2 regions of the Streptococcus sp. SCPM-O-B-23252 (M501) genome follow, and region 2 is predicted to be linked to the other one. Evidence: predicted binding sites of a transcription regulator. Region 2 holds the regulator's gene; the other holds the start of a gene.
What was found. Region 2 encodes CtsR, which represses protease genes until heat stress. Its sites were predicted from a motif close to TTGGTCAAAAAAGGTCAAANA; they were not measured.
Positions count from the first base shown of each region.

Region 1: a site for CtsR is predicted at 9,065-9,085, ahead of AC3E6G_RS06100 (ATP-dependent Clp protease ATP-binding subunit). Genes of this name have one in related genera too.

Region 1 covers NZ_JBYQGS010000001.1:1,236,250-1,247,668, forward strand. The annotation lists gene AC3E6G_RS06045 (DegV family protein) at 1-417, opposite strand, end outside; gene AC3E6G_RS06050 (metallophosphoesterase) at 501-1,232, opposite strand; gene recN (DNA repair protein RecN) at 1,249-2,913, opposite strand; gene AC3E6G_RS06060 (arginine repressor) at 2,921-3,352, opposite strand; gene AC3E6G_RS06065 (TlyA family RNA methyltransferase) at 3,345-4,160, opposite strand; gene AC3E6G_RS06070 (polyprenyl synthetase family protein) at 4,141-5,028, opposite strand; gene AC3E6G_RS06075 (exodeoxyribonuclease VII small subunit) at 5,025-5,237, opposite strand; gene xseA (exodeoxyribonuclease VII large subunit) at 5,215-6,555, opposite strand; gene AC3E6G_RS06085 (NAD(P)H-hydrate dehydratase) at 6,668-7,522, opposite strand; gene AC3E6G_RS06090 (bifunctional methylenetetrahydrofolate dehydrogenase/methenyltetrahydrofolate cyclohydrolase) at 7,655-8,509, opposite strand; gene AC3E6G_RS06095 (DUF1797 family protein) at 8,666-8,896, opposite strand; gene AC3E6G_RS06100 (ATP-dependent Clp protease ATP-binding subunit) at 9,126-11,393, shown strand.
Region 2 covers NZ_JBYQGS010000003.1:38,954-50,372, reverse strand. The annotation lists gene AC3E6G_RS07600 (alpha-L-fucosidase) at 1-3,058, shown strand, start outside; gene AC3E6G_RS07595 (CtsR family transcriptional regulator) at 3,290-3,748, shown strand; gene AC3E6G_RS07590 (ATP-dependent Clp protease ATP-binding subunit) at 3,756-6,185, shown strand; gene AC3E6G_RS07585 (ECF transporter S component) at 6,197-6,685, shown strand; gene AC3E6G_RS07580 (DUF4430 domain-containing protein) at 6,666-7,070, shown strand; gene AC3E6G_RS07575 (hypothetical protein) at 7,232-7,966, shown strand; gene AC3E6G_RS07570 (AAA family ATPase) at 8,169-9,227, shown strand; gene pnuC (nicotinamide riboside transporter PnuC) at 9,240-10,022, shown strand; gene AC3E6G_RS07560 (NUDIX domain-containing protein) at 10,023-10,820, shown strand; gene dusB (tRNA dihydrouridine synthase DusB) at 11,140-11,419, opposite strand, start outside.

The DNA of each region.
Region 1 (11,419 bases), on a different contig from region 2:
TACGCTAGCTCCTTCTTGAGCCATTTTCGCTGCTTCCACCACTTGGAACTTCATGGCTTGGTCTGTAAAGCTACTATCGATCACCGTGACATCTGCATTGGCTAAGGTAGCGCCTTGACGTGCAGCTTCCACTGTACCAGATAAGGCATGAGACATATGGATCGCAATAATTTGCGCCCCTTCTTCCGCCAAACCTTCGAAGGCTTCCGCAAACACACCTACTGGAGGTTGACTGGTCTTTGGAAGGTTCTTACTGGACTTCATCAACTGAAGGAATTGTCCTTCTGTTAATTCCGCATCTGAATAGAGGACACCGTCCACCATAACAGAGAGGGGAACGATGGTAATTCCGTATTTTTCAACAACTTCAGGCTCAATCGTTACGGATGAGTCTGTAACAATTTTTACTTGTGACATAACATTCCTACAATCTTTTCTTAGATATATCCACTCTATTATATCAAATTTTCTAGGCTTTTGTGGGACAAAGTCCTTTTTACTTAATCATCGATAGCTGCAAAGCCATCATTGACCAAGGCAACATCGGTCTTCATTCCACTGTCATCAAAGAGAATGCCATGGAGGACGCCACCATATACAGCCCCGCCATCCATGCCAATCTTCCCATCTTCGGTCACCCAGAGCTCCTTGGTTCCAATCTTTTGATCCAAGAGATAGTGAACCGGGGTATGGCCGAAAACAATGGTCTTTCCTGTCTGATTCAAAGCTTCATGGAAGGGCTGGCGAATCCAGACCTTTTGGTAATCCGACGTTTCATGCCAATCAGGCAAGGTCAAGTCAAGCCCAGCATGCACAAAAATATAGTGTTCTGTTTCATAGACAAAAGGAAGCGAACGGATGAAAGCGACGAGGTCCCCACAAGTCTCTTGCACGCGCCGAGCATCCGCCACGCCATCTACTGGAGCCGTGAGAGGACGACCAAGTAGAGAGTTGATGGTCGTGTCCCCACCATTTCGTCGGTAATGGTCATAGCGCTCGGTCGGGTCATCGATCCAGGCTAGAAACATGTATTCGTGGTTCCCAGAGAGGCAGATGGCCCCTTGCTGTTCGACAAAATCTTTGACCAGTTCAATAACCTTACGACTATCTTCCCCACGGTCTATCAGATCTCCGAGAAAAACCAGCTGGGACTGACCGTCCCAATGGGTCATCAGTTCCTCTAGCATACCGGCTTTTCCATGAATGTCTCCCACTACGAAATAGCTTTCCATATCGGTTCCTTTCTTCTTAGGACGGCCGTTTTAGCAATTGCTCTGCCTGCATGCGGGCTGCTTCTGTCACATCTTCACCAGCAAGCATCTTAGCGACTTCTTCGACCCGCTCTTCATGACTGAGCAAGCGAACGGTCGAAACCGTTGAATATTCATCGCTCACCTTTTCGATAAAGAATTGGTAATCAGCTACTGCAATGACCTGAGGTAAATGAGAGATGGCTAGCACCTGACCATAACGTCCAATCTTATAAATCTTCGAAGCAATGGCCTGCGCCACCCGACCAGATACCCCTGTATCCACCTCGTCAAAGACGATACTGGTCTTGCCTTCTTTCCGTGAGAAGGCTGACTTGATGGCCAACATAAGACGGGACAATTCTCCACCTGAGGCGACTTTTACTAAAGGTTTAAAGTCCTCTCCAGGGTTGGTTGAAATATAAAACTCAACCGTTTCGTTTCCTTCCCGATTAAACTTAGATGGGGTAAAACGCACTTGGAAACGGGCTTTTTCCATATAGAGGTCCGCCAATTCCTGCTGGATCTCTGCTTCCAGCTCTTGGGCCAAGGCATGACGCCCTTGACTCAATTCTTTAGCCAAGGCAACCAACTGTCCTTCCATAGACTTGAGTTCTTTTTCCAAGTCTTCAGAAGAGGTTCCCCCTCCTGTTAATAGGCTATATTCCTTGCTAATTTGCTCCAGGTAATCAAGGACATCCTTTACCTGACCACCGTACTTACGAGTAATTGAATGGATCAGGTCTAGTCGAGCTTCCACCTGCATCAAACGGTTACCATCAAAGTCCAAGCCATCTACCAGATCCTCCAAGCGCTTGGTCAAATCCTCCAGAGTATAGTAGGTCTCAGCCAGTTGATCAGACAAGGTCTTGTATTCTGCATCATACTCTTCGATGCTTTGCAGATCATTCATGGCCGACCGCACATTGCTAAGGCTGGAGAAGTCTTCTGCATCCAGCATGGCATAAGCATTACTTAGAGTATCTGCAATCATCTTATGATTGAGCAGGCGTTGCCGTTCTTGCTCTAACTGGACATCTTCATCTAGGGACAGGGCTGCCGCCTCGATTTCCGAAATTTGGTATTCCAGCATTTCGATTCGAGCTTGGTTTTCCTGGTTATTTTTTTGGATCTGCAAGACCTGCTTGCGCAAGGCCTTGTAATTCTCAAAGGTCTCTCTATAGGCCTTCTTAGTCGCAAAAAAAGTATCCTCCCCAAAGCTATCCAGCATAGCGATATGCAAGGGAGCCCGCATCAGTTCTTCCTGATCGTGCTGGCCATGAATATCCACCAAATGCTGGCCAACAGCCTTGAGAACGGAGAGGTTGACCATCTGCCCATTGATCCGGCTGACACTCCGACCATTCTGGAAAATTTCCCTGCGAATAATCAACTCCTCTGCCCATTCTAAGCCCTGCTCTTCAAATAACTGCTGAAGGGCAGGGTTTTCGTCAATGGCAAAGAGGCCTTCAATCTCAGCCTTAGGAGCACCGTGACGGATGACATCAGTCGTCGCCCGACTCCCCAGCATCATATTCATAGCATCGATAATAATGGATTTTCCGGCTCCAGTTTCACCGGTTAAAACCGTCATCCCCGTTTCAAAATTCAGAGCGATTTCTTCAATGATGGCAAAGTTCTTAATTGAAATTTCTAATAGCATCTCTCTCCTACCATTCCATCAATCGTTGTTCGATAAACTGAGCCTTTTCTTCCGAGCGGGCCACAATAAAAATACTATTGTCGTCAGAAATCATGCTAAAGATGATGTCATCAAAATCTTCTTGTAGATGCCGCTTGACTAGATAGGCTGTCCCTGGGACAAGCTTGAGGGTCAAAAAGCTCCCCATGCGTTCAAAGGATTGAAGATTATTTTCTGCTAATTTTCCACTATGTTGGACGCGTGGCAATTCATAGACATAGGCTGAACCTTTTAAAGGCGTTTTAATAATCCCCAACTCTTTGATATCTCGGGAAACAGTCGCTTGTGTCGCAGAAATTCCAGCTTCTCTCAGATGTTCGACAATGGCATCCTGAGTACCCACTTTATTTTCTCGGATAAAGCGGCGTATTTTTTCTAATCGGTTTTGTTTACTATTCATGTTTAAAGTCAGTATGGGCTTTTTCGACAACTGCCGCAAACTCTTGCAGTTGAAGACGATCTTGCCCAGTATTCTTTTCTAAATAAAGTAAAAATTCAATATTGCCATGGCCCCCTTGGATCGGTGAATAATCCACTCCCAAGACGGAGAAGCCATGTTCTAACGCAAAGCCTTGAACCTGTTCCAGGACGGACAGATGGACCTTGGCATCCTTGATAATCCCATTTTTCCCAATCTGCTCCCGACCAGCTTCAAACTGGGGTTTGACAAGGGCGACCACCTGGCCTCCCTCTTGTAAAATCCCATGGAGGGCTGGCAAGATGAGGTTGAGGGAAATAAAGCTAACATCTATGCTAGCAAAGCTTGGGGTTTGCTCAAAATCCTCAGAGGTCGCATAGCGGAAGTTGAACTGCTCCATCGAGATGACCCGAGGGTCCTGACGGAGTTTCCATGCCAACTGATTGGTCCCTACATCCACTGCATAGACCAAGGCAGCTCCATTTTGAAGCATAACATCCGTAAAGCCTCCTGTAGAAGCACCAATATCCAGCGTGACCTTATCCTGCAGGTCAATCTCAAAAAGGTCCAAGGCCTTTTCTAACTTGAGACCACCACGACTGACATATTTGAGTTTTTCACCCTTGAGTTTTAATTCTGTCGCTTCATCAATTTTTTCGCCTGGTTTATCAAAGCGCTCGCCATTATGGACCGCAACCACCAGACCAGCCATCACACCGCGTTTGGCCTGCTCCCGGGTTTCAAATAATCCCTGCTTGTAGGCTAGTACGTCAACTCTTTCCTTCGCCATGAATTCTAAGTCTTTCTATAATCTTTTTGATTCCAGTCCCGTCGAAGTCTACCTGCTGTGAAATGCGATCGAGCAGGTCCTCACAGGCATCTAGCTCCCGGTCCAAATAATCCTGAGCTCCATCTAGACCGAGGAGGGCAGGATAGGTCGATTTTTCAGCCTGCAGGTCCTTCTGAGGGGTTTTCCCTAAGGAAGCAAAATCAGCAGTCACATCCAAAATATCATCCCGAATCTGGAAGGCCAAGCCTAAATGGAGGCCAATTTCCTCTAAGAGAGTCGCAACAGCTGGCTCAAGCCCTAAGAGGATCCCTGTTGCTTGGAATGGATAGGCGAGCAGTCGCCCGGTCTTATTGGCATGGATGACTTGCAACTGATCCAAGGTCAGGCTCGCCCCTTCCCCTTCCATATCCAAGACTTGGCCTGCCACCATCCCAGCTGTCCCTGAAGCATCCGATAACAGAGCAATCAGTTGCACCCGGATAGAAGCTGGAAGGTCTGCCTCTGCCACACAGGCAAAGGCATCTAAGAAGAGCGAGTCTCCTGCTAAGATGGCTAGGTCTTCCCCAAACTTTTTATGGTTGGTCAATTGACCACGACGATAATCATCATTATCCATGGCTGGTAAATCATCATGGATCAAGCTTCCCGTATGAATCATTTCAAGAGCGGCTGCCACCTGAAAATGAGCTTCAAGGATGGGAGCATGAAAGGCTTCCAGCAACTCCAATAAGAGCAAAGGTCGAATCCGTTTCCCCCCTGCATGGACTGAATACAGGATGGATTCTACCAAGCGGGGAGCGATTTGTTTAGCCTCGTAGAAACCTCCTATCGCTTTTTCAACCCCTTGCAGTTTTTCTTCTAGAATCATACTAGTTCCGTTTCTGAGCCATCTGCTTGCATCACCTTGACCAAGGTCTTTTCAGCCTGATCAAGTGTTTCTTGCAAGTCTTTTGATAGCTTCATTCCTTTCTGAAACTCTGAGATGGCCTCTTCGAGGGGCACTTGCCCACTTTCCAACTTTTGGACGATAGCTTCCAAATCAGCTAAATTTTCTTCAAATTTCTTTTCTTTCGACATGCTTTACCTCTACTTCTACTTGCCCATCCCGCATGACTAGCGTCAAGGCATCCTTTTCTTTAATCATATCTACGCTATCCAAAACCTGATCTCCAGCCTGTACCAAGGCGTAGCCTCTAGCCACGATGCGACTGGTATCCAACATCAAGAGAGCCTCCGATAGGCGCTTGGCATCTGCTGCTTTTGTCTGGTAGAGCTCCTTGATTTTCAAGGTCAGCAATCGCTCCATCTGGAGAATCTGGTCTCGATAACGCTCGAGCTGATGCTGTGGTGTTTGAGAGGCCAATCGATGGCGGAGTTCTTGTAACTGGCGGCTATTTCTGGTAACCGACTCTGATACAGCCTGTTTCAACCGCAACTGAATCTGATCCAGCTTTTGCAGGTAAGAATCATACAGCCGCTCTGGCTGACGGAAGATGACCGATTGGCTCAGTTTTTGCAGGCGTTCCCGATGATAGACCAGGCGGTTGCGCATAGCGGTTGCCATCCGCCCTTCCTGCTTCTGCAAATGATTGAGCAGGTCCAATTTGGTCACAGGCGTTGCCAACTCAGCCGCAGCTGTAGGAGTTGCTGCCCGGCGATCTGCGACAAAGTCTGCCAGAGTAGTATCTGTCTCATGCCCCACACTGGAAATAATGGGAATTCTAGACTCAAAAATAGCCCTCACAACTGGCTCTTCATTAAAGGCCCACAGGTCTTCGATGGAGCCACCACCACGACCGATGATCAAGACATCGAGGTCCGACCGATCATTGGCCTTTTGGATATTGGCGACAATTTCTTGGGCAGCTCCCTCTCCTTGTACCTTGGTTGGAAAAAGGAGAATCTCCACGCCCGGAAAGCGCCGCGAAACAGTCGTGATAATATCGCGAATAACGGCCCCACTCTGACTGGTAATAACCCCAATTTTCTTGGAGAACTGGGGGATAGCCTGTTTGAACTTCTCTTGAAAAAGGCCTTCTTCCTGGAGTTTCTTTTTCAACTGCTCAAACTGAATAGCTAAAGCGCCGACGCCATCTGGCTCCGCCTTTTCGATGACAATGGAATAACTGCCACTTGGCTCATAGAGTTGGATCCGACCGATGACATTGATCTTCATGCCTTCTTCGAGCTCAAAGCCGAAACTCTTATAAATCCCAGCCCAGACAGTCGCCTGGATCACAGCTTTTTCATCCTTTAGAGAAAAATACTGGTGATTGGGACGCTTACGGAAATTCGAGACCTGACCCGTCAAATAGACCCGCTCTAGATAGGGGTCCTTATCAAATTTTAACTTGAGGTATTTGGTCAGACTGGATACCGATAAATACTCTGACATAGTTCCCCTTTCACACGGAAAATTCTAGTATAAATTATACCAAAAATAAGCGGAAAAATCTGATTCTACCTACGGAAAAAGCCTCAGATTTCATCATCTGAGACTTGATTTTTTATTGGCAGTTGGAAAGGCAAATTTCCCTCATCCATTTTGGAATTTCTTTACTAATCGCGGTCGGTAAAACCACGTAGGCATTCTTGCTCAAATCGTCTGCAATGCCCGAATGAAGGTGACTGGCAACTACCACGCGCTCATAGAGTCCAACTTGCGGAAATTGACCCGCAAAGCCCGCAATCATCCCTGCTAAAGTATCGCCCATACCACCCGTTGCTTGATAGGGGCCTCCAACCGATAGTTGGTAATAATCTGTCTGCCCTTGTTGCCAGATCTTAGTCTGAGGACCCTTTTGGACTAAAATACTTGCTGGAGGAAGTTGGGACAGAGACTGCCTTGTTGCTTCTTCCCCTTGATCTCCGATTGCTAGCCCGGACATGGCCTCCCATTCTTTTTGATGAGGAGTAAAGACCAGTTGAGCTGGAGGAAGAGAAAGTCCTAAGCGAGTATAGAGGCTAATGGCCCCACCATCTAGAATGAGCACTTGATGAGGTTGAACTCTTTCAAAAACAAGTTCTACAAGGTGTACCCCTAGCTCATTGGCATTGAGTCCTGGTCCCAATAAAATGACGCCTGCTTTTGCGATTTGCTCAGCCAATAATTCTTGGTCCGTCACAGCAAAAGCCATGGCTTCAGGTAGCTGACTATGGAGGGCAGGGATATTCTCGCGGTCTGTCGCAACCGTGACAAGGCCCGCTCCACTATGAACCGCTGCGAGGGCTGCCATGATAATGGCTCCACCATAGGGATAAGTCCCTCCAATCAAGAGCAGACGCCCATAGTCTCCCTTATAGGAGTCTGAATGACGGCTAAGGATAACTTGTTGCAGCAATGTTTGGTCAACTCTTAACATAAGCGTCCCTTCTTTCTCCCTCTATTTTACCACGTTTAGGCTAAAAAAAGGCAGGAAGCGAAGTTCCTACCTTAAAAATTTTTCTAAACATTCTACAGCTACAAACACTGTCCCGAATCCATCCAAGTTCGCCTATTTTTTCAAAGCCCGAACAGCTGCCTCATAGGTCTGAGACATGAGCATGGTAATCGTCATAGGACCAACGCCACCTGGAACCGGAGTGATGTGACTAGCCAGAGGAGCTACTTGTTCATAGTCCACATCTCCACAGAGCTTCCCATTTTCGTCACGGTTCATTCCGACATCGATAACGACCGCTCCCTCTTTGACAAAGTCAGCTGTAACAAATTTGGCACGACCAATTGCCACCACTAAGATATCGGCTTTTCTAGCAATTTTAGCCAAATGATGAGTCCGCGAATGGGTCAAGGTCACCGTTGCATTTTTTGCTAGGAGAAGCTGGGCCATCGGTTTCCCAACGATGTTTGAACGGCCAATGACGACTGCATTTTTCCCTTCAACATCGATATCATATTCCCGAAACATTTCCATAATCCCTGCTGGTGTAGAGGGGACCATGATCGGATTTCCTGCCCAAAGATGTCCCATATTGAGAGGATGGAAGCCATCGACATCCTTAGCCGGATCAATGGCTAACAAGACTGCCTCATCGTCGATATGGGCTGGTAGAGGCAACTGGACTAAAATTCCATGCCAGAGTGGATCCTGATTGTAGCGGTCAATGAGGGCCAACAAGTCCTCCTGGGAAATACTTTCTGGCAGTCGAACCACTTCACTTCGAAATCCTGCTGCCAAAGCTGACCGTTCTTTATTGCGGACATAGACCTGGCTAGCTGGGTTTTCTCCCACCAAAATCACTACCAAGCCTGGGACCTGACCAGTCTCAGCCTTCAGGCGAGCGGTTTTTTCAGCCAATTCCCCCTGCAATTTTACTGCCAATGCCTTCCCATCAATTACATGTGTCATCTCAATCTCTTTTCTATTCAATATCTTCTCTATTATATCAGATTTGTGAACCTGCTCCTAACACTTCTTGATTAGACAAGGTTATAAGAAGAAACTATAACTATTTTCTTCCAACAAAAAAGAGACTAGATGCTCTAGACTCTTGATTGATACTTCTTAGTACAACAATTCGTAGATCTCCATTGCGATTAAGTCAATGCTATCGAATGTATAGGTCTCACGCGCTTCTACATCACGAAGAGTAAATACTGATCCATTTTCTTCATCATAGTTGTAAGCTACTTCAGCAACTACAACTCCTTCACGTTCAAAATTACGTTTTAAGTTTCCACCGTCTTTCGTCATCGCTTCCAAACGGCTGATAATTCGTACCAAATGTGATTCCATTTTGATTCTCCTATTTACTTTCTACTCTCCTATTTTATCATAAAAGAAGGAGGAAATTCCAATAAAAATCAACTTTTCCGCTATTTTCCTCTTTATTCCATGCCTAAAACCGGACTTCATACTAAATTCTTGCAAACTTTTAGAATACTGCTATAATGAAACTATAAAAGTTTGACTATTTCTGACCAATAGTTTTTACACTTTTTACCCTAGAGAAAGAGGTAAGAGAATGCTTTGTCAAAACTGTAAAATCAATGATTCAACCATTCATCTTTATACGAACGTGAATGGTCACCAACAACAAGTAGACCTTTGCCAGAACTGCTATCAAATTATGAAAACGGATCCTAACAATAGTCTGCTCGCAGGATTAAACCAACAAAATCGCGGAGGACGGGATCCTTTTGAAGATTTCTTCAATCAACTAGGAAACTTCCAGGCTCCGCAAGAACCCCAAACCCCTCCGACCCAATCTGGAGGAGGCTATGGTGGTGGAAATGGCTATGGCTCAAATGGAAACGGTCGTTCTTCAGGACCAAGTAGAGCTCAAGCCAAACAACAACCAAAGGGCCTCCTAGAAGAGTTTGGAATTAACGTTACTGAAATTGCTCGTCGTGGGGATATCGATCCGGTCATTGGCCGTGACGATGAAATTCTTCGCGTCATTGAAATCCTCAACCGTCGGACCAAGAATAACCCTGTCCTGATTGGGGAACCCGGTGTCGGAAAAACAGCTGTCGTAGAAGGACTAGCGCAAAAGATTGTTGATGGGGATGTCCCTCACAAGCTTCAAGGTAAGGAAGTCATTCGCTTAGACGTTGTCAGCTTGGTTCAAGGAACTGGGATCCGAGGGCAATTTGAAGAGCGCATGCAACAATTGATGGAGGAAATCCGTCGTCGGGAAGATGTGATTTTGTTTATCGATGAGATCCATGAAATTGTCGGTGCCGGATCTGCTGGAGACGGCAATATGGATGCTGGAAATATCCTCAAACCAGCCCTCGCTCGTGGTGAATTGCAATTAGTCGGTGCGACAACCCTCAATGAATACCGAATTATCGAAAAGGATGCGGCACTTGAACGCCGGATGCAACCCGTTAAGGTCGACGAACCTACAGTGGAAGAAACCATCACCATCCTCAAAGGCATTCAAAAGAAATACGAGGACTACCACCACGTCCACTACACCGATGGTGCGATCGAGGCTGCGGCTCTCCTTTCCAATCGCTATATCCAAGACCGCTTCTTGCCAGACAAGGCCATTGACCTCTTGGACGAAGCAGGCTCTAAGATGAACTTGACCCTCAATTTTGTCGATCCCAAAGTCATCGACCAACGCTTAATTGAAGCCGAAAATCTCAAGGCTCAAGCGACGCGTGATGAAGACTTTGAAAAGGCAGCCTACTTCCGCGACCAAATCGCTAAGTACAAAGAAATGCAAGGGCAACAGGTCACTGACCAAGATACGCCAGTCATTAGCGAAAAGACCATCGAACACATCGTCGAGCAAAAGACCAATATTCCAGTTGGCGATTTGAAAGAAAAAGAACAATCCCAATTGATCAACTTAGCAGCTGATTTGAAGGCTCATGTCATTGGCCAAGATGAGGCTGTTGAAAAAATTGCTAAGGCCATCCGTCGAAACCGGGTAGGGCTTGGAACACCAAACCGTCCAATTGGTAGCTTCCTCTTTGTTGGACCAACTGGTGTCGGGAAGACCGAGTTGTCCAAGCAATTGGCCATCGAACTCTTTGGTTCTGCCGACAGTATGATTCGCTTTGATATGAGTGAGTATATGGAGAAACATGCCGTTGCCAAATTGGTCGGTGCTCCTCCAGGCTACGTCGGCTATGAAGAAGCAGGCCAGCTGACTGAAAAGGTGCGTCGCAACCCTTACTCTCTCATCCTCTTGGATGAGGTCGAAAAGGCCCACCCAGATGTCATGCATATGTTCCTTCAAGTCTTAGACGATGGGCGCTTGACAGATGGACAAGGCCGAACGGTGAGCTTCAAAGATACCATTATCATTATGACTTCCAATGCGGGAACTGGAAAAGCGGAGGCTAATGTCGGCTTTGGGGCGGCTCGTGAAGGTCGTACCAATTCTATCCTAGGTGAACTGGGGAACTTCTTTAGTCCAGAATTCATGAACCGCTTTGACGGCATCATTGAATTCAAAGCCTTGTCTAAGGAAAACCTCCTTCAAATCGTCACTCTCATGTTAGACGATGTCAACCAACGCCTAGCCCACAATGATATCCACCTGGATGTTACCGATAAGGTCAAGGAGAAACTGGTTGATTTGGGCTACGATCCGAAAATGGGGGCACGTCCTCTTCGTCGCACCATTCAAGACTATATTGAAGATGCCATTACAGATTACTACCTAGAAAATCCTAGTGAGAAAGATCTGAAGGCTGTCATGACCAGCAATGGGAAGATTTGCATCAAAGGAAAGAGCAAACCTGCGAACGAAGCAGAAAAAGTAACTGAATAATCGCAATCCACAGAGAGATTCCTAGT
Region 2 (11,419 bases):
CGAGGTTTCTGCTTCTGCCAGCAAGTATGACATGGATATGGGGGTCTACCTCTCGCCTTGGGATGCTCACAGCCCGCTCTACCATGTGGATACAGAGGACCAATACAATGAATACTATCTCAACCAGCTCAAAGAAATCCTTGAAGATCCAAAATATGGAAACAAGGGCAAGTTCGTAGAAGTCTGGATGGATGGAGCGCGGGGCGATGGGGCTCAAAAAGTCACTTATACCTTCGATAAGTGGTTTGATGCCATTCGTAAGGCCCAAGGGGACATTGCCATCTTCTCAGCTGAGCCCACCAATGTTCGTTGGATTGGAAATGAAAAGGGAATTGCTGGAGATCCAGTTTGGCATAAGGTCAATCCAGATAAGATCCGCAACAATCCATCCAATAGCTATCTCAATCACGGGGATCCGGAAGGGAAGCAATACTCAGTGGGAGAAGCGGATGTTTCTATTCGCTCCGGCTGGTTCTACCATGACAATCAAGAGCCTAAGTCCTTGCGCGAATTGATGGATATTTACTTCAAATCAGTCGGCCGTGGAACCCCGCTCTTGCTTAATATTCCACCCAATCAAGATGGGAAATTTGCGGATGCCGATGTAGCCCGTTTGAAAGAATTCCGTCAGACCTTGGACCAGCTCTACAGTGTGGACTATGCGGCAGGAGCTTTGGTCGAAGCTGACTCGACACGACGCAATGCTCATTATTCAGCCAGCCATTTGACAGATGGGGATGAAAAGACCAGTTGGGCACCTGCAGATGATGCCAAGACCGGCTCTTTTGTCCTCGATCTTGGAAAAGAGCAACACTTTGATGTGGTAGAGCTCAAGGAAACGATCGAGAAAGGCCAACGGATTTCTGGTTTCAACATTGATGTGGCTGTGAATGGTCAATGGGTTCCTTTTGGGGCTGGTTCAACCGTAGGATATCGCCGTTTGATCAAAGGGCAACCAGTTGATAGTCGCTATATCCGGGTGTCCATCACCGATGCCCAAGCTACTCCAATCTTGAACGGAGTCTCTGTCTATAAGACGCCAGCTAGCATTGAAGAAACCGATGGTTATCCGCTTGGTTTGACTTATCATTCTGACCGGACTGCTGAGCGGGCCAATGGCCAATGGAATGAAGAGGGAGAAGGCGTTCGAGGCACCTCTATGTGGACCAAGGAGAAAGGAGCTTCGGTGACCTATCAATTTGAAGGCACCAAGGCCTATGTCGTCGCAACTGTCGATCCTGGTCATGGGGAAATGGATGTCTATGTCGATGGCCAAAAACTAGCGACGGTCAATACCCAAAGCCCAAGCCGCAAACGCAGTCAAAAGGTCTATGAAACACCGGACTTGGCAGCAGGATCCCATACCTTGACCTTGGTCAATAGCAAGGGGGATGCGATCGCAACGGAAGGGATTTATGCCCTTAACAACCAAGAAAAGGGTCTCTTTGAGTTTGCTCAGCCAACCCTAGCTGTTAAGAAAGGCGACCCAGCGCAAGTCGTCGTCAAGAGAAAAGGTGGCTCTAAAGGAAGTGCCAGTCTTAAATTGATCACAGAACCAGGAACAGGGGTTCATGGCAAGGTCTACAAAGATACCAACGTCACCCTTGAGTTCGCAGATGGCGAGACAGAAAAAACAGTCCAAGTTCCAACCCTTGATTTTGCAGGGAAAGCGACCGACGTCTATGACTTTAAGGTCAAATTGCTCCATCCGGATCAAGGAAGTCTGGTCGGCTTTATTCCAGAACTGACAGTCCAAGTGATGAACGAGGACCAGTTGCCAGAAAATCGCAAGGAAGTAGATGACCAAGATCCGAAACTGCATTACAGTGAGGGTTGGCAGCACGAGACAGACAATACAAACTTCTCAAATGGCACAGAATCTTGGTCCAGCTTTAACCAAGTGACCGATGAAGAAGGCAAGAAACACATTGAAGTGACCATTACCTTTAAGGGAACAGGCGTGGAGGTCCGAGGAGTGGTCGATCCAAGCCATGGTCTCTACAGCGTCACTCTGGATGGAAAAGAAATAGCCTTCGAAGAAGGGCGTGGTCATGATTATGAGATCGAAGGCGATCATTATTTCAGTGGCTACGGAGATCAACGCAAGCTCGACCAGAGTTTGGTCAATCTACAAGGTCTAGCAAAAGGCTACCACCAGCTACGTCTGCATCTGGATCCAGCCCTCAATGACCCTCAATCATCCAGAGCCATCCAGGTAGACCGATTTATCCTATCAGGGAAAGATAGTCAGTTGCTCAGTCAAGAAGAGCTGCAACAGATCATCAGAGAAGGAGTAGAAAAGATCAAGGCTACTTCTCTCGATCGCTTGAAAGCAGATCTCAAACCGACGGTTCAAGGACAATTGACGGACTTGACTCAGTTGTTGGATCAAGAGCGACCAGATTTGGTTGCTGCAGCTAATCAAGTCGAAGCCCTTGAAACCATCTTAGGAGATGTTCACAATTATGAACCGCTGACGCAGACACGCCCAGACGAAGGTGTTCGGGATTTGGTTCTTGAAAAGCCAGAACTTCTCATCGAAGCAGAAGAAATTCCATTTGAAAGTCAAACACGTGAGAACAAGGACTTGGCCAAGGGCGAAAGCCGGATCCTTCAAGCAGGGAAGGTCGGACGCCGATTGAAATTGATTGAGGTTCGACAAGAAGAAGGCAAAGAAATTCGGACAGAAGTCGATGCCTTTGTCGAAGTGGGGGCCCAGGATCAGATTACGGAAGTCGGGACGAAGGAAGTAGAAGAAGCTCCTATGATTCCCGAAGTGCCGCTACCAACAAGTCCTAGTGAAGATTCACAAGAAACAAAACAGCTCCTTCCTCCAGAAGACAAAAAAGAAAGTGGAATTGCTCCAATTTTGAAACCGACTGCTTCGAAAGAGACTCCTCCTTCTCCTGTGGTAGAAGCCGTAAATCCAGACCCTGTGCAGTCCCAAGAAAAACTGCCACAGACAGGATCAGAGAAGGCAAGTTTCTTAGCTTGGATCGGACTACTCGGCTTAGGTTTCTTAGGCGGAAGAGTGAAATACGCTCGTCGGAAATCCTAAAGTCCCTTCTACAAGAGGTTAGCAATAGCTAGCCTCTTTTTTTGCCTCCTTCTGGCTAGCAACAAGGGGTCTTCAGATTCTATCTCGACGTAGTCTTTGCTTTATTTACAGGCGCAAAAATTGTATAATAGTCAGATAAGGTCAAGAATGACATCATGGATGGTGAGACCATTTTTGATACTCTGAAAAGCAGAGAGCTTATCTAGAATGAAAAGGTTAGAAAGGAGCATCATGGCAAGTAAAAATACATCAGATAGCATTGAGGCCTATATCAAGTCGCTACTGGCTCAAGCAGGCATCGCAGAGCTCAAGAGAAGCGAATTAGCGGATGTTTTCCAAGTTGTTCCTAGTCAAATCAATTATGTGATCAAGACCCGCTTTACCGAAAGTCGAGGCTATATCGTAGAGAGCAAGCGTGGAGGCGGAGGTTACATCCGGATTGGCAAGGTCCAATTTTCAGATCAACACCAGATGCTAGAAGAGCTTGGCGCAAGCATCGGAGAACAAATCAGTCAGACTGTTTTTGGCGATATCCTTCAAATGCTATTTGAAGAAAAACTCCTTACAAAGAGAGAGGCAGAGCTTTTGTCAGTGACGACAACAGACGAGGTTCTGGGAAGTGAAGCCCATCGCTTAAGAGCCAATATCCTACGAAAAATTATCCAACAAGTCGATAGAAAGGGAATGTAATCTCCTTATGAACTATTCAAAAGCCCTATTAGAAACGATTGAAGCCGCTCAAATCTTGGCGGGTCATTTTGAGTCCCAAACGCTAGATACCTGGCATATCCTAGTAGCCTTAGCCAATAATCCTTATAGTGTAGCTGGTTCCGTCTTAAGTGACTATCCTATGCAGATTGATGATTTTCAAGATGCGGCTGAGCACATTACGGGTCAAGTCTACCAACGGGATGGCCGCTATGAGGTATTTCCTTTTTCTTTCCGTGTCGAAGAAATCATGAAACGTTCCCAAGAGATTGCCCAGGCAGTCCATGCCAAAAGTCTTGGAACAGAGCATGTCCTCTTGGCGCTTCTTTTAGAACGGGGAGCCTTGGCTTCTCAAGTATTGGAGTATGTCGGCTTCCGCTATGATGATCAGGAAGAGGGCATTAAAATCGTCGAGCTTCGGAAGAGTTTGGAACAACGAGCAGGTTGGGACAAGGAAGCTGTCAAGGCCATTCGTTCGCTCTATCGGGCCCAGCAACCCAATCGTCAAACCATGGGAAATATGATGGGCATGCCAGCCTCTACCAGCGGTGGTTTGGAAGACTATACCCGAGATCTGACAGAAATGGCTCGCAATGGCAGTTTGGAACCGGTGATTGGTCGAGGTCAAGAAATCTCGCGGATGATTCAGATTTTGAGCCGCAAAACGAAAAATAATCCGGTCCTTGTCGGGGATGCTGGTGTCGGAAAGACCGCTCTAGCCTTGGGCTTGGCTCAACGGATTGCCAGCGGAGATGTCCCGACGGAGCTGGCTAAGATGCGGGTCTTAGAGTTGGACTTGATGAATGTTGTCGCAGGGACGCGGTTCCGTGGAGATTTTGAAGAGCGGATGAACAACATCATCAATGATATCGAAGAAGATGGCCATATCATCCTCTTCATTGATGAGCTCCATACTATTATGGGCTCTGGCTCTGGGATTGACTCCACCTTGGATGCGGCCAATATCTTGAAGCCAGCCTTGGCCCGTGGAACCCTACGGACCGTAGGAGCCACTACGCAAGAAGAATACCAAAAACACATTGAAAAAGACGCTGCTCTGTCACGCCGCTTTGCTAAGGTCTTGATTGAGCAACCCTCTGTTGCAGATAGCATTGCGATTTTGCAAGGGCTCAAGAAGACCTATGAACGTCACCACCGTGTTCATATTACGGATGCGGCTATTGAGACAGCTGTTGTCTATGCCAATCGTTATTTAACCAGTCGCCTCTTGCCTGACTCCGCCATTGACCTCTTAGATGAGGCGGCAGCGACCGTGCAAAACAAGGGGCCTCAAGCCGGTCTTCAGTCCGACTTGACAGCTGCTGATCAAGCCTTACTCAAGGGGCAATGGAAAAAAGTTGCTCAGTTACTAAAAGAAGATGTCAGTCCAAAAGGCTACCAGCTAGAAGTCAAGGAAGAGGATATCCTAAAGACGCTTAGTCAATTGTCAGGCATTCCTGTGGAGAAACTAACCCAAACAGCAGCTAAGAAATACCTTGAATTGGAAGCAGAACTTCATAAGCGCGTGATCGGTCAGGATCAGGCTGTCTCAAGTATCAGCCGAGCGATCCGCCGTAATCAGTCGGGAATTCGGTCTCACAAACGGCCAATTGGTTCCTTCCTCTTCCTCGGTCCGACTGGGGTCGGAAAAACCGAGCTGGCGAAGGCGCTGGCTGAAGTCCTCTTTGATGACGAGTCCGCTTTGATCCGCTTTGATATGAGTGAATACATGGAGAAATTTGCGGCCAGTCGTCTCAACGGTGCCCCTCCAGGCTATGTCGGTTATGAAGAAGGGGGCGAGTTGACGGAAAAAGTCCGCAACAAACCTTATTCAGTCCTCTTGTTTGATGAGGTGGAAAAAGCCCATCCAGATATCTTTAACGTTCTCTTGCAAGTATTGGATGACGGTGTCTTGACCGACAGCAAGGGACGCAAAGTAGATTTCTCCAATACTATTATTATCATGACCTCAAACTTGGGAGCTACCGCTTTACGAGATGATAAGACAGTTGGCTTTGGAGCCAAGGGTATTCGCTTTGACCAAGCCAATATGGAGAAACGCATCTTCGAAGAGTTGAAGAAGGCCTATCGACCAGAGTTTATCAACCGGATTGATGAGAAGGTTGTCTTCCATAGCTTGACCAGTGATCAAATGCATGAGATTGTCAAGATTATGGTGAAACCATTGGTTCAATCTCTAGCAGAGAAAGGCATTACTCTGAAATTCCAAGCGTCTGCCCTTAAATGGCTGGCGACTCACGGATATGATCCAGAGATGGGAGCACGTCCTTTGCGCCGGACCATTCAGACCCAGGTGGAAGACTACTTGGCAGAGATCCTCTTGAGAGGAGAAGTGGCTGAAGGGCAAACCCTCAAGGTAGGTGTCAAGTCTGGTCAGCTTAACTTCACGATTGACTAGGAGGATATGCAGTGCCTCTCAAACGCTTGACCCGAATCACCCTCTTAGCAGCCCTCTGTGTGGTACTGAGACAAGCCTTTGCCTTCTTGCCCAATGTCCAACCCATTAGTGCCATTTTCTTTTTACTGGTGCTATTTGAAGATTGGCAATTTGCCTGTTTGGTGATGGCGGTCACCATGTTTACCTCGGCTTTTCTCTTGGGGATGAGTCCAGTGGTGCTCGCTCAGATACTGGCCTTTGCCTTCCTCTTGACTCTTTGGCGGGGGCTTTATCGCCACTTGTCTTTGGAAGTCCAAACCCTGGTGGCCGGCATTTTATCCTTTCTCTACGGGATGTTGATTGATAGTGTTTATGCTGTCCTCTATCACATGCCTTGGTGGACCTACGCACTGGTGAATGGCTTTAGCTTTAACCTAGCCCACGCCCTTTCCACCGCCTGTTTTTACCCTCTACTTTATGTAGTATTTAGGAGATTGTATCATGAAAAAAACACTTTATAGCTTCTTTGCTGTCCTAGCAGCTCTTGTATTGGTCAGTTGCGGACAAAGTACACCATCGACTACGGAAAGCTCATCTTCTAGCTCACAAGTAGCCAAAGAAAAACAAATTACCATTACGGTCAGTATCGCCCCTGAAGGGCAAGAAGCTCAAAGCAAGACCTTGAAGGTTGCTGAAAAAGCCAACCTGATGGAAGTCCTGAAAGCTAACTACAAGATTGAGGAGAAGAGCGGCCTCATCACCTCGATCGATGGCGTAGCCCAGGATGAAAGCAAGGGACTCTATTGGATGTACAAGATCAATGGAGAGATGGCACCAAAAGGGGCAGCAGAAACGACTGTCCAAGATGGAGATACCATCGAATTTTATCAAGAAGTTTATCAATAAGAAAAAGAGTGAATGCTTGGAGTAGGGCTCCATTTGTTCACTCTTTTTTTGAAACTAGTTTCTATTTTTATAAGACTTGTAAATCCTCTTGACTTCCCTATAGATGAATGTTACAATTATATTACAAAATGTAACAAATGTTACAAAAGAGAGGTATTGCCATGAAAACGAAAGGAACCTTATTTAGTCTATCTACCCTTGCTCTAACAGCTGCTCTTCTCTTAAGCGGCTGTGGATCAGAAAAGAAAAAGGAAACCAGTCCATCTTCAACTAGTAAAATTGCGCAAGTGAAACAAAGCTCTACTAGTAAAAAGGAAGAGAAAAAGACCACAAGCAAAACCACACAAAGTCAACAAAGCGCTGAGGTAGCACAAACTCCTGCCATCGCTTCGAGCGAAACACAAGCGAGCCAAGAAACTCCGGTGACACCAAGACTTCCAGAAGCCAATCAAGGCCTGGCCCCAAGTCCTAGCAAAGAAACAAAACCAGCAGTGACCCCAGCACCTGAAAAACCAAAACGTCCTAGCTTGGAGGAAGGTCGCACAACTGCCAAAGAGCAAGCCTCTAAGACAGAGAACCCACGCTATAAAGGTGTCTTGAGCTATGCCTCAGGAGATTATTCAGGAGCAGCAGGTAGTTGGACCGACGGTCGTGATACAGGCGTAAGCATCGGACAAGGTGGACAAGTAACCATTCAAACTCCGGGTGGCGATGCAGTGGGCTATACAATTGGAAGCTATGAATACAACTTGGATCAAGGCCATTACCATGCTGGCTTGATTTCCGCCCAAGATGGATCTGCGGCTAGCTTGGATATAGTTGTCGGTCAAGATGGTCAAGTGGCAAGTGTTCAAGTGACAGAAAATGGCCATGCGCATGCCTTGGTTCGGGAATAATGGCTCGCCAATGAGAAAATTAAAAAAATGATTGAAATCAGAGATTCAATTCTGTATAATAACATACAGAGTTGAATCTTTTTAATTTTTATTTTATAAAAATATATTTTTTTATAAAAAGGTATTGACAGATTGAAATTATAGTTTATAATAAAATCATAAGCAAAACATGTTTTGACATTATGATAAAGGAGCCAGTTAGATGAAAGAAAAAGTGGCAGTAGTATTTGGAACGTTTGCCCCCCTTCATCAAGGGCATATTGATTTAATTCAACGGGCAAAACGCCAATGCGACCGCGTTTGTGTGATAGTCTCTGGTTACAAAGGTGACCGAGGAGAAGAAGTTGGCCTTCCTTTGCAGAAACGTTTTCGCTATATTCGAGAAGGTTTTTCAAATGATGAACTTACCCAAATTTATAAATTAGACGAGACAGACCTTCCTCGCTATCCCTTGGGATGGGAACCTTGGTTGAAAACAGCCTTAGAAACGATTCAATATGATTCTGAGAAAGAAGAACTGATCTTCTTTGTTGGAGAGAAGACTTACCAAGAAGAACTGGAAGCGCGAGGTTTTGAAGCTCGCCTGCAGGAGCGTCAGTTTGGCATTTCAGGAACCCTCATCAGAGAGAACCCGAGCAAGTATTGGAAATACATTGCCCAACCCTTCCGTCGTCAGTTTACGAAGAAAGTCCTCATTATGGGGAGTGCCAGTAACGGGAAGACGACCTTGGCAAAGGATTTGGCCCGTTTCTATGATGCGCCAGTGAGCTTAGAATATGCTCGTGAGTATCAAATTAGAAACAATGTACGGGATGATGAACTAACACCAAAAGATTACTATTACCTCTTGTTGGGGCAATACGATCAGACTTCTAAATTAATCGATAGTAGCGCCAATCGAGGGCTAGTGATTGCGGATACGAATTCGCTAGTGACCAAGGGCTATTACGACTACTATATGGCAGTAGAAGGCCAAGAGACCAGTATGACGGATACCTTTGACAACCTATTCGTCAGTATCCTAGCTAAGGAAAAGTGGGATTTAATCTTATTTGTTCAACCCATTGGATCCTATGTCAATGATGGTTTCCGTGATATGACCATGGCAGATGATGAAATTCGCAACAGTTTTTCAAATCACCTGGATCAGCTCCGCCATCAATACCTCTCGGATATTCCTACAGCCTATCTCGGGCAAGACTACTTGGGGAATTATGAAGAAGCGAAACGTGTCATCGATACGATTTATCAAGCTGATTAAAGGAGAAGCAGCATGAAACGACTACAAGAAAAAATTCAAACATTTGGGGAGCATTTAAAAAATGTCCATCGAGAAGCTGGCAAACGTGGCTTCGTAGGGATTATGAAACTCCTTTGGAAAGACCTATTCGCTGGTCGCACTTTGACACAATGGCTCTATTTGCTTGCTTTATCTAGCGTGCCCTTTGTCTTAGAGTTTACCAATCAGGAAGCAAGTCACGATTGGTTAGGGCTCTTTGCCTCCTGGACAGGAATCGTTTGTGTTATACTAGTAGCAGAAGGTCGGGCTAGTAACTATCTCTTTGGAGCAGTTAACTCAGCGATTTACCTCATCCTAGCCTTGAACAAAAACTTCTATGGAGAAGTTCTGACAACCTTGTACTTCTTCGTGATGCAACCAATCGGTCTCTATGTCTGGTTGTCGAATCGGATCAATGACCAAGGAGGAGCAGAAGAGTCTCACTTTGAGGCCAAGAAATTAACCTTAATGGAATGGATCAAGTATTTGGTCCTAACTGCTCTCATTTGGATAGGGATGGGTTATGCTTATAAAAGCATCCACAGCGCTCGACCTTTCCGTGATAGTGTGACAGATGCGACCAATGGAGTCGGTCAACTTCTCATGACCGGTCTCTATCGCGAACAGTGGATTTTCTGGATTGCGACCAACCTCTTCAGTATCTACCTCTGGTGGGGAGAAAGTATCCATATTCAGGGAATGTATTGGGTCTACACCCTCAATAGTTTGGTTGGTTGGTACCAATGGAGTAAAGCAGTGAAAAAGGAGGTTGCTTAGATGGCAACAATCAGCATTCCGGAAGGGATGAATGAAAAGGAATACTACGAGACGGTCGTCAGCGAGGAAGAATTCCTTCGTTGGTATAAGGAGCAGGATCACCCCACCTATGAAAATCCAAGTGTGACAGCAGATATGGTGGCCTACTGCTTTGTGGAGGGGCGCCTAAAACTCTTAGTGATTCGTCGGAAAACGCATCCTTGTCAGCATCGGGTGGCCTTGGTTGGAGGATTCTTGCAAAAGCATGAAGATGCTATCCAGGCTTGTATCCGTGAAGTCCAGGAAGAAGTTGGACTAGAATTGACCCCTCAAAAGGTCGAGCAACTAATGACAGTTTCTACTCCTGGTCGGGACCCTCGGGGTTGGGTCATTACCATTGCTCACTTGGTTTATTTGCCAGCTGAAGCAGTAGATATGGTCCGAGCTGGAGATGATGCCAAAGAAGTTCTCTTTCTCGATGTGGACTTCAAACATGGGGAATGTTCTCTAGATGGCCGTGTCTTGACAGCTGAAGATTTCGCCTTTGACCACTATGAGATTGTCCAAGAATCCATCAAGCGGATCCAAGGGCGCTTGGCTTGGAATCCAACCTTCCTCCATCTTCTAGAAGAGCCTTTCACCGTATACGAAGCAACCGAGTTGGTGAATTTAATCCATCCAGATAAAGAAATTTTGACCAATAATTTCCTTGTGACCTATGGCTCTTACGTTGAAGAAGTGGGTGTCAAGCGGGTACCTAAGAAAAAACCACGCAAGACCTATCGCTGGAAAGAAAGCGAATCTCAAGCGGATCAATAAGATACAAAAACAGCATCAAAAAGTTGATGCTGTCAAATGAAGATAAGTTCTTCTAAAAACTTTCCTTAAGTGGGTACGGACGTCAGCGAACTTCTTCGAAGTTCCATGACTAATTATTGAGCCTAAGGTCTCAATAATTCCGAGTGCCTGAAACATTTGTGTTTCAGGCACTTTTCTCACAGCGGAAAGTTTTAGATTTACTTAACTGACTAAAAAAATTAAGTCAGTTTTTTTTGAAAAACCAGCTAGCTATTTTATGTTAAAAATAGTTAGTACATATTTTAAACAGCATCAATATTTCGATGCTGTTTTTTTGTCATTAAGCTTTTTCTAATTGAAGAAGTTCTTCAATCTCAGCTAGAGTGCTAGCTTGCGAGATGGCTCCGCGGAGTTTGGCTGCGCCTGAGGTGCCACGAAGGTAGTGAGGGGCAAGTCCACGGAATTCACGAACGGCAATGTGCTCACCCTTGAGATTGATCAAGCGCTTCAAGTGTTCATAAGCAATCTTCATCTTGTCTTCGAAAGTCAAATCAGGCAGGATTTCTCCTGTTTCAAAATAGTGATTGATTTGATTGAAGAGGTAAGGATTCCCCATAGCA